3 regions of the Glutamicibacter ectropisis genome follow, and region 1 is predicted to be linked to each of the others. Evidence: predicted binding sites of a transcription regulator. Region 1 holds the regulator's gene; each other region holds the start of a gene.
What was found. Region 1 encodes LexA, which represses DNA repair genes until DNA is damaged. Its sites were predicted from a motif close to TCGAACANNTGTTCGA; they were not measured.
Positions count from the first base shown of each region.

Region 2: QMQ05_RS02025 (LexA family protein) is a predicted target of LexA. The motif match lies at 1,642-1,657, and genes of this name have one in related genera.
Region 3: QMQ05_RS14130 (shikimate dehydrogenase) is a predicted target of LexA. The motif match lies at 1,519-1,534, and genes of this name have one in related genera.

Region 1 is NZ_CP125942.1:1,102,392-1,105,669, forward strand. It holds gene QMQ05_RS05110 (ATP-dependent DNA helicase) at 1-638, shown strand, start outside; gene lexA (transcriptional repressor LexA) at 789-1,508, opposite strand; gene QMQ05_RS05120 (LysM peptidoglycan-binding domain-containing protein) at 1,767-2,120, shown strand; gene QMQ05_RS05125 (histidinol-phosphate transaminase) at 2,201-3,278, shown strand, end outside.
Region 2 is NZ_CP125942.1:430,271-433,548, reverse strand. It holds gene QMQ05_RS02030 (Y-family DNA polymerase) at 1-1,209, opposite strand, end outside; gene QMQ05_RS02025 (LexA family protein) at 1,199-1,549, opposite strand; gene QMQ05_RS02020 (NAD(P)H-binding protein) at 1,884-2,738, shown strand; gene QMQ05_RS02015 (NAD(P)/FAD-dependent oxidoreductase) at 2,822-3,278, opposite strand, start outside.
Region 3 is NZ_CP125942.1:3,007,379-3,010,656, forward strand. It holds gene QMQ05_RS14125 (bifunctional sugar phosphate isomerase/epimerase/4-hydroxyphenylpyruvate dioxygenase family protein) at 1-566, opposite strand, end outside; gene QMQ05_RS14130 (shikimate dehydrogenase) at 566-1,438, opposite strand; gene QMQ05_RS14135 (MFS transporter) at 1,591-2,928, shown strand; gene QMQ05_RS14140 (LysR family transcriptional regulator) at 3,051-3,278, opposite strand, start outside.

The DNA.
Region 1 (3,278 bases):
TTGATTACCCCAAGCAGGGCATTTTGTATGTGGCCAAGCATTTGCCAAAACCGGGCCGACAACTAGCCGCAGAAACCTTGGACGAGATCGAAGACCTTATCAAGGCCTCCGGCGGCGGGGCCTTGGCCCTGTTTACTTCAAAACGCTCAGCGGAAGAAGCAGCCAGCATCTTGCGCGAACGGTTGGACGTGGACATTTTGTGTCAGGGTGAAGCCAGCATGAAATCCTTGGTGGAGCAGTTCGCAACGGAACGCGACACTTGTCTGTTCGGCACGATGACACTGTGGCAGGGAGTTGATGTCCCGGGCGATTCTTGCCGCCTGGTCATCATCGATAAGATTCCTTTTCCGCGGCCTGATGACCCGATATCGAAGGCACGTACCGAGGACGTTGCTAAACACGGCGGCAATGGCTTTATGCAGGTTTCGGCTACGCATGCTGCCATTCGGCTGGCACAGGGTGCGGGTAGATTGATTCGATCGGTTAATGACCGAGGTGTTGTTGCCATTTTGGATTCACGCATGGCAACCGCACGTTATGGGAGCTTCTTGAAAGCAACGTTGCCACCGATGTGGCCAACAGTCGACAAGAAAGTTATTTCTGGTGTTCTAGAGCGTTTGAAGCCCACCAAGAAGTAGACCGAACAGCACTCCAGACCACTTTATGGTCTATGCACAATGGCTTGAACTGACTCCGTGCCATGGCTGATACGTGGAGTGTCAAGTAAGACCAAATGCCAAGAAGGGTGTTGATGCACATGCATCAACACCCTTCTTGGCATTACGTGGCTAGAGCGAGCGCATCACCGAAACGACACGGCCCATAATCGTCGCTGCGTCGCCCAGAATTGGCTCGTAGCGCGAATTCTGGGGTAACAACCACGTGTGACCGTCTCGTTGGCGGAAAGTTTTGACGGTGGCTTCTTCGTCAAGCAAGGCGGCGACAATGTCACCATTTTCCGCGTTCTGCTGACGTCGGACTACCACCCAGTCGCCATCGCAAATTGCGGCATCGACCATTGAATCGCCAGAAACCTTGAGCATGAACAATTCTCCGTGCCCGACCAGTTGTCGGGGCAACGAGAAAACATCCTCAACGGACTGATCGGCCAAGATTGGCCCACCTGCTGCGATTCGTCCGACCAAAGGAACCATTGTTGTGTCGGCCGAGGTGCTGAGCTCAATCACCATGGCATCTTCGCTGGTCTTAGCATCAGCGCTCTCAGACTGCGTAGCGTTTTCTGCATCATCTGTCAGTTGCAGAGGCAACAAGATTTCCATCGCGCGCGGACGGCGTGGATCTCGACGAATGTATCCGAGCTTTTCTAGCTGGCTCAACTGATGCGTGACGCTAGAGAGGCTCTTGAGTCCCACCGAGTCGCCAATCTCACGCATGGATGGTGGATAACCATTCTTGCCAATGGCACGCTGGATGGTTTCCAGAATCTTCTTTTGGCGAATCGTCAGCGAGCGTGCATTCGATCGGGGAGTGCGTTGTGAAGCTGACATGAGATTTTGCCTTCCCTAGCGTTCTGTCGAAAGTTCGATAGTCCAAACTGTCGGAGCCAGATGATGTGATGTTTTCATTGCTCGTCTACTTCGAAATCTTAGTCGATAGTGGAGCTTCTTTCAAAGATTTGTTCGAAAACTTCTGGACAAGTCGGACGAAGCTCTGTTAGAACAGATGTACTAGATTCGAACACTGTTTCGAAACACTAGTGTCGAACACACCTTCGCTTCGCTCACCAATCTTGAGGAGATAAAGTCATGGCAACCATCGCACTTGACTCAAATCAAAGCCAGACACCCATGAAGATCCGCATCAACCGCCGCGGCTGGGCCATCTTGGTAGGTGTCCCCGTTTTTGTACTCACCGTGATTGCCGCATTCCTGGTCTCCATGTTCGCTTCTGACGCGCACGCCTCATCCGACCTTCCGACAGGAGTCGAAACGGTTGACGTTACAGTCATCCCGGGGGACACCGTGTGGAGCCTGGCCAAAGAATATGCTCATGGCTACGACATCACTTCTGCCGTGAACCACATCTCTGAATTGAACTCCCTCAGCGGAAGCGAAATCCGCGTCGGCGATTCACTGTCCATTCCAGTACTAGCTGAATAGCAACACCAACGAGTCTAGGATTGTTACCTTGGCTCGTAGCGGATTCACCCGCCAAGCTGGTCCACACGTAGACTTAACACGTGAATGACCGCAGTGAACTTTTGAGTCAGCTGCCCTTGCGTGAGAATCTCCGCGGGCTATCTCCATACGGCGCACCTCAAATCGATGTGCCCATTCAGCTGAACGTCAACGAGAACACCCATCCGCTTCCTCCTACGGTGGTAGAAGCGATCGCGCAAGAAGTCGCGAAAGCAGCAACAAACCTCAACCGGTATCCAGATCGCGAATTCACTGAATTGCGCGAGCTACTAGCCGACTACTTGGGTCACAGTTTAACTTCTGAGAATATTTGGGCCGCCAACGGATCCAATGAAATCCTTCAGCAAATCCTGCAGGCCTTCGGAGGACCAGGGCGAAGCCTCATGAGCTTCGGGCCAACTTATTCCATGTACCCACTACTTGCTAGCGGAACCGACACAAAGTATGTGCCAGGAGTGCGCGCGGACGACTTCACGCTGTCTGCAGAATCTGCTGCTCAGCAGGTTCGCGAACACCAGCCGGACATTGTTTTTCTGTGTTCCCCCAACAACCCTACGGGCACCGCACTTGGCCTTGACGTGATCACCGCCGTTTACGATGCCATGAGTGAACACAACGGCATGGTGATCGTTGATGAGGCCTATGCCGAATTTTCCCTCTCCAGTACCAAATCGGCACTGACTCTGCTTGAAGGGCGTCAGCGACTGATTGTCTCGCGCACGATGTCGAAGGCTTTCGGCCTGGCAGGTGCCCGAGTTGGCTATCTTGCCGCTGCGCCCGAAGTTACCGATGCCATTCGCTTGGTGAGATTGCCTTACCACCTCTCTGCGGTGACACAAGCTACCGCTGTAGCAGCGCTGAAGAACATCGAATTGCTCTTAGCACAGGTCGAAGACATCAAAACGCAACGCGACCGAATCGTTTCCCACTTGAAAGAGCTGGGCCTTCAGCCATCGGTCTCGGATTCCAACTTTGTCTTTTTCGGCGGGCTCGATAACCCGCATGCGGTGTGGGAAGGACTGCTAGAAGCAGGCATTATTGTCCGCGACAATGGAATCCCAGGTACATTGCGCGTGACTGCCGGAACAGAATCAGAAACTACCGCGTTTTTGGACCGTC
Region 2 (3,278 bases), 670 kb from region 1:
ACTCTGCGCCATTCCTGCAGGCCCCAAGCCGATGGACTTTGCGCCGAAGCGTGCGGAAATATCCTGGACTACCGAAGAAACATTCTTCTGTTCTTCCTCTTGCCCGTCTCCAAGTTCAAATAGGTCTAGTTGTTTTTCTCCTGGCGAATCGCTGAGCCCCGATAGGATTACTCCCCCGCGCACATAGTCCATTCCTGGCTGCATCAAGTCCCGCATGGCTGCGATGGCTAGTTTGCTGAGCAGAATTGGATCTCGTGTCGGTCGTGGGAGGCGTACTTGGGCGCTGGGGAACGAGGCCTCGCCCTGAGCAAACCTGCTGGTGCCTGCAGTGACGGTTAATAACGTGGCATAGCGTCCTTCACTGGCCAATCGGCTGGCGGCCTTTTGCGCGTAGATGGACATGACTTCTTCCATTGCCTCGTAAGTTCGTACCGGAGTCGAAAAGGACCTGGTGAACATGACCTGTCCACGGTCGGCGCGTTCTTCCACGGGCCCGATGCAACGCTGCCCGTTGAGTTCAAAAACGGTACGTTGAAGAACCACGGAAAACTTTTTGCGGATAAGCAACGGGTCGGCATCCCGTAAGTCCGCGATCGTTTCAATACCCATGCTCGTGAGCTTGGCCCCGGATTTCCTTCCGACGCCCCAAACATCAGTGACTGGAACGCGGGAGAGAATATTGTCCAACACAGAACGATCCATCAGTTGCTGAACACATACGCCACCAAGTCCTGGATTGTGCTTGGCGATGTGGTTAGCCAACTTGGCCAGTGTTTTTGTCGAAGAGACCCCCACACAAACAGGGACACCGATACTCTTATCAATGGCCTTTCGAATCTGAGCCGCGGTGCTACGCACCTGTTCGAGGTTGCCTTCCAAACCGATGAATGATTCATCAATGGAGTAGACCTCATGCCAAGTTCCATAGCGGCCCAGCAATTCCATAACTCGCGCGGACATATCGCCGTAGAGCTCATAGTTGCTCGAACGTACCGCCAGGTTGTGGCTATCCATGAGCCGCTGGATCTTAAAGAACGGTTCACCGGTGGCGATACCTAGGTCTTTGGCTTCTTGGGATCGCGCGACAACACACCCATCATTGTTCGAAAGCACGACGACCGGTCGGTTACGTAAGGAGTAGTCGAAGGCTCGCTCGCAGGAGACATAAAAGTTGTTCACGTCCACTAGGGACACGTGGTCAACGGACATAATGTAGACACCTTGTAATCACTCCGAAGACACCGACTTCATCGCCTTCGGTTAGCCACACAGGTAATGGTGATTCGTCGCTGAGTAATCCGACTTTGGGTCCATCAATGTGCCAGCGTCGCACCAGCATCTGGCCGTTAAGATTGACGATGACCACCGAGCCATCACGGACGGAGAGTGAACGGTCCACAATGACTTCGTCGCCATCGTGAATTCCTGCAGAGCGCATGGCATTGCCACTAACGCGCATAATGAAGGTTGACACTCGATCCTTGACCAGCAACCTGTTCAGATCCAGACCACCGTCAAAATAGTCCCGGGCAGGCGAAGGGAATCCCATCGCTGATACGGCCTGCACCGGACCTGCGCTAGAAGGCTCCGGCACAAAAGGCTCTGCGTTGCTCAAAGCTCCACCTCACCATTACCCAAAACTAGTACAAACTTTCGAACATTTAGAATTGTACTCGGTTTTCGCACCCCGTGTTCCACCCCGGGAAGGACTTAGCATTCCGGAGAATTTAGGTCGCTAGATCGCGTTTAGTTGATAGCCCGTTTGGGGTTCGCGTGCCACTTCGCTGGCTCGGGCCGACATATATGAACTCTAGTGCAGCGCCTTGACCCGCCAGCGTTCTACCCTAGAAGGAACGATCTTTTGTTTTCGGTCAAGGAGTCACGTGCAGGTTTTACTAGTCAGTGCCGGTGATGTCGCCATCGAGGCGGGCTTACGTTTTGCCCGTGCTGGAGATCAGGTCACCGGCTGGCGACGCAATAGCGCTAAGCTGCCGACAAGTTTCACCGGTCAGGATGTCGACCTGCTCCAACCCGCTTCTTGGCCACAATTCAACCCCGAGACCGAGGTCGTGGTGTTCACTCCGGTCCCGGCGGCTCGCACCGTGGAGGCTTACACCCGCAGTTACTTGGAAGTGGCTAAGGAGCTGGTTTCCCGGTTGAAGGTGCAGGCACCGCAGCTCAGGCGCTTCATTTATGTTTCTTCTTCGGCCGTTTCGGGTGGTGGCGAGGGCGAATGGATCGATGAGTCCACCGAGGTAGCGCCCAACCGCCCAACTTCACAGGTGCTGGCCGATACCGAGCAGGTGCTACTCGATTCGGGTTTGCCGGTGACCATCCTGCGCGCTTCCGGAATTTACGGACCGGGTCGTAACCATCTGATCAATCAGGTACGTGATGCCAGCGCTCGAACACCGCTCGAATCGCATTGGACCAATCGCATCCACCGCGACGATCTGGCCCAGGCAATCGTACACAGCGCCGCCCTGGACGAAACCGGCACGCAGATCTACATGGTCACCGACAACGAGCCTGCGCAGATCGGCGAGATCTATACCTTCCTCGCCCAACAGCTAAGTCTGCCGGTCCCACAGCAAGCCACCGAACCAGCAGTGCGTCGCGCGGCCAACCGGCGCATCCGCAATGACAAGCTATTGGCCACGGGCTTCACTTTGCAGTTCCCCGGATACCGTGAAGGGTACCGATCGGTGTTGGCCGGCGAATCCACGCGACACGCTTAAAAGAACGAACCGGCGCGATCCCACCATGGTTTGAGTTCGCGCCGATTCACTTTACTCAGGTTCCTGATGTGGAGCAGAACTGGTTAGAAGCCGTTGCGCAGCGGGTTGAAGTGGCGCGCGATGGCTGGCACAGACTGTCCGGTGATCTGGGCAGCCAGAATCTTGCCGGTCAGCGGGCCAAGGGCCACGCCCCACATGCCGTGTCCGCCGCCCACCGAGACGCGTGAGGAAGCGGTCTGGCCGACCAGCGGCAGGCCGTCGGCGGTGCAGGGGCGCCCGCCAACCCACTCTTCCTTGCGGTTCTCCCAGTTGATGCCCTTGTAAACCGGGGTTGCAGCGGCAACGATGGCCTCGATGCGCTTGGGCTCCAGCTTGTGGTTGACGTCGCGGAACTCCATGGTGCCGGCGATGCGGAAGCGGTCGCCCAGCGGGGTGCAGGCCACACGCTGGGTAGGGAAGTAAATCGGGTGAGTTGGCATGTCTTCTGGCTCAACCGTGAAGGAGTAGCCACGGCCAGCCTGGACGACGACCTTCACACCG
Region 3 (3,278 bases), 1.7 Mb from region 1:
AAGAAGATCTTCTCTCCAGGAATCGTTGCAATCTCAGCGGGGTCATCACCACGCGAGAGAATGTGGAAACTGTCAATGCATATTCCTACGTTGGCCCGGTCGACGCGCTTCACGATGTCCCACGAATGCTGATAGGTATCAACGAACTTTCCCCAGGCCAACGCTTCATAAGCGATCCGCACATCGTATTGGGCAGCGAGATCAGAGAGCTGTCGAATTTGATCTACAAAGAGGTCATCGTCGTTGATGGTGGCGGTGCCGACATTGGAGCACAGGAGCATCAGGTCGATGCCCAGTCGCTGCATGAGCTGAAATTTTGCTTCGGCCCGATGCAGGTTGGCTTGTAGTTGTTCTTCGGTGACGCCTTCATAATCGCGGAAAGGTTGAAATAAGTCCAGGCTCAGCCCCAACCGGTCGGCCATAGCTTTGACTTCCTCGGGCGACATCGGGCTGACCAAAAGGTCTTGCTCAAAGATCTCAACTCCATCAAAGCCAGCTTTGGCACAAGCGAGGAGTTTTTCTTCTAAGGTTCCTGAGAGGCATACCGTCGCTATCGAAGTGCGCATTACAGTCCTTTTTCCAGCATTTCCAGCAGGTGTTCACGTACCTGGTGCGTTTCTGGCCGAATGCCAGTGATGATTTCAAAGGCGTCGACTGCTTGGCCGACTGCCATGTATCCCCCGTCGAGGACCTGACATCCAAGGTCTCGGGCGGCAACAATAAGTTCGGTGTCTACGGGTCGGTAAATGCAATCGGCGACCCAGTGGCGTGGTTCCAGCGCCGTAATATCCAACGGCAGTCCGGGATGATGATGCATGCCGATCGGGGTGGCGTTGAGCAGCCCGTCAGCTTCGCTCAAGAGCTGCGACACCTGGGCGGGAGTTGCTGCGTGAATTGAGGCCTGAGGGAAGTTTTTGCGCAGTTCTTGAACTCGGTGGGTGACTCGTTGTTCATCAAGATCAACGATGTGCAGCTCTTGCGTTCCCGAAGCTAGCAAGGCGTAGGCCACGGCGGCTCCTGCACCCCCGGCTCCGAGCTGAAGAACTTTTTGTTTTTTGGAGTTCGGCAGTCCTTCTTCTAAACCACGGGCGAATCCGGAGGCATCGGTGTTGTGCCCAATGAATTTCCCCTCGTCGATCACCACAGTGTTCACCGCACCAATGGCCTTGGCCATCGGGGCGATGTCATCAAGATGGTCCAGAACAAGTTGTTTGCAAGGATGGGTTACGTTGAAGGCGTTAAATCCCAGCTTGGCTCCGGCCTGCAGCAATTCACCGATGTCACTTGCCGGAAGATTCAGTTCGGTGAGGTCAATGGGCCGATACAGGTAATGCAACCCGTGCACCTCGGCGGCTCGTTCGTGCATCGGTGGTGTCAGCGAGGGCATTACGCCGTCACCGATCAGACCGACCAGATAAGACTCAGCACGTGTACTCATGTTCTCCCGCAGCCCTTCTTGTTTACTTCAGGTATTGCCTGAGATGTGATTTACATCTACTGTAATCCAATGAACACATTCCGAACAAGTGTACGCATAGCGAACACTTACTAAAAATCTTCACCTCACGAACGCTCAACGAGGAGTTACCGATGCAATCGCCACACAGTACCAATGCATCAGCCGACACCGGCGGCCAAGGACGAACACCGGTCAAAGCCGCCATTGCCAGTTTCATGGGCAGCGCCGTCGAATACTACGATTTCTTCATCTTCGGCTCGGCCGCTGCGCTGATCTTCCCCCACATTTTCTTCCCCGATGCAGACACCAACGCCGCGGTCATGTCGCTAGCCACCTTCGGCTTCGCCTATGTAGCGCGCCCAGTGGGAGCTATTTTTGTGGGTCACTTTGGCGATCGCCTCGGACGACAAAAAGTGTTGATGTTTACCCTCATTCTGATGGGCGCCTCAACATTCCTCATCGGTTGTCTTCCAACCTTCGAACAGGTCGGTTGGCTAGCACCAATCCTCTTGGTATTCGCGCGCTTATGCCAGGGGCTCTCGGCAGCCGGTGAACAGGCAGGCGCCTCATCGATGTCATTGGAGCACGCTCCTGACCATCGACGCAGCTTCTTCACCTCGTGGACGCTGACTGGTACCCAGGGTGGCCAGATTCTGGCGGCCATGATCTTCATTCCCGTAGTTGCCCTGCCTGACGAGATCAAATTTGGTATTGGGTGGCGTATCCCTTTCTGGCTTTCTGCAGTCGTCGTGATCATTACCTTCTTCATCCGTCGCTCGCTGCACGAAACCCCGGAATTTGAAGAGGCCAAGAAGAACAATGAGATCGCCAAGCTTCCTCTAGCGGTTCTGCTGCGTTTCTACTGGAAAGACGTTCTGCGCGTTGTGTTGTGCGCCTTCATTGCAGCCGTCTCCACTGTGTATGGCACCCTGGCCATTTCCTATGGCAAGGTCATCGGCAACATGGATGAATCCATCACCCTGTGGCTGGTTGTTGCCGGTAACATCGGCGCACTGATTACGCAGCCACTCTTTGGCATGTTGGCCGATAAGATCGGCCGTAAACCCGTCTTCATTTATGGGGCCTTGGGGTCTGCAGTCTTTATGCCGTTCTACTTGCGTTCTATGGAGTCCGACAACGCGTTGTTGCAATTCACCCTGTCCGTGCTGGTCTTCTCCTGCGCCTACGCTGCAGCGAACGCTGTGTGGCCAAGTTTCTACGCCGAGATGTTCTCCTCGCAGGTACGTTTCTCTGGCTTGGCTATTGGTACCCAGCTTGGTTTCCTCATGGCAGGTTTCGCACCATCCATCGTTGCAGCCCTGGGCGGTCTCGAGGCCAACGGCTGGATTCAGATCAGCATATTTACTGCAGTCATCGCGGTGATTGCATCGCTCTCCGCACTGACCGCACGTGAAACCTACCGTGTGCCCACCAAGCAGTTGGGTCACACCATCGAGAAGGTTTCCTAAACTCTCTCTTGAAGAGAATCCTTCTATTCCCGGACCGCGCGGCACCTTCCAAAAGTTGTGTCACGCGTGGTCCGGGGTTCTCCGTTTAAAACTGAGCCGATAGACAAGTAGCCTGACCACCACTATTTCGGTTGCTTGCTCAGGGCTATATCTAGAAGTGCTGACTGGTTTGAATTCAGAATCCGGTCTTCCCGCCAGATGGCCCGCAATTCACGTGTCAGCGGCGGGCCAGCAATCGGCACTTGGACCAAGATGCCTTGTTCCAGTTGGCTTTCAACGGCGAGGTGGCTGAGTACGGCCGGGCCCATCGCACCGGCTACCAACTGACAGATGGTCGCATTGCTATTAAA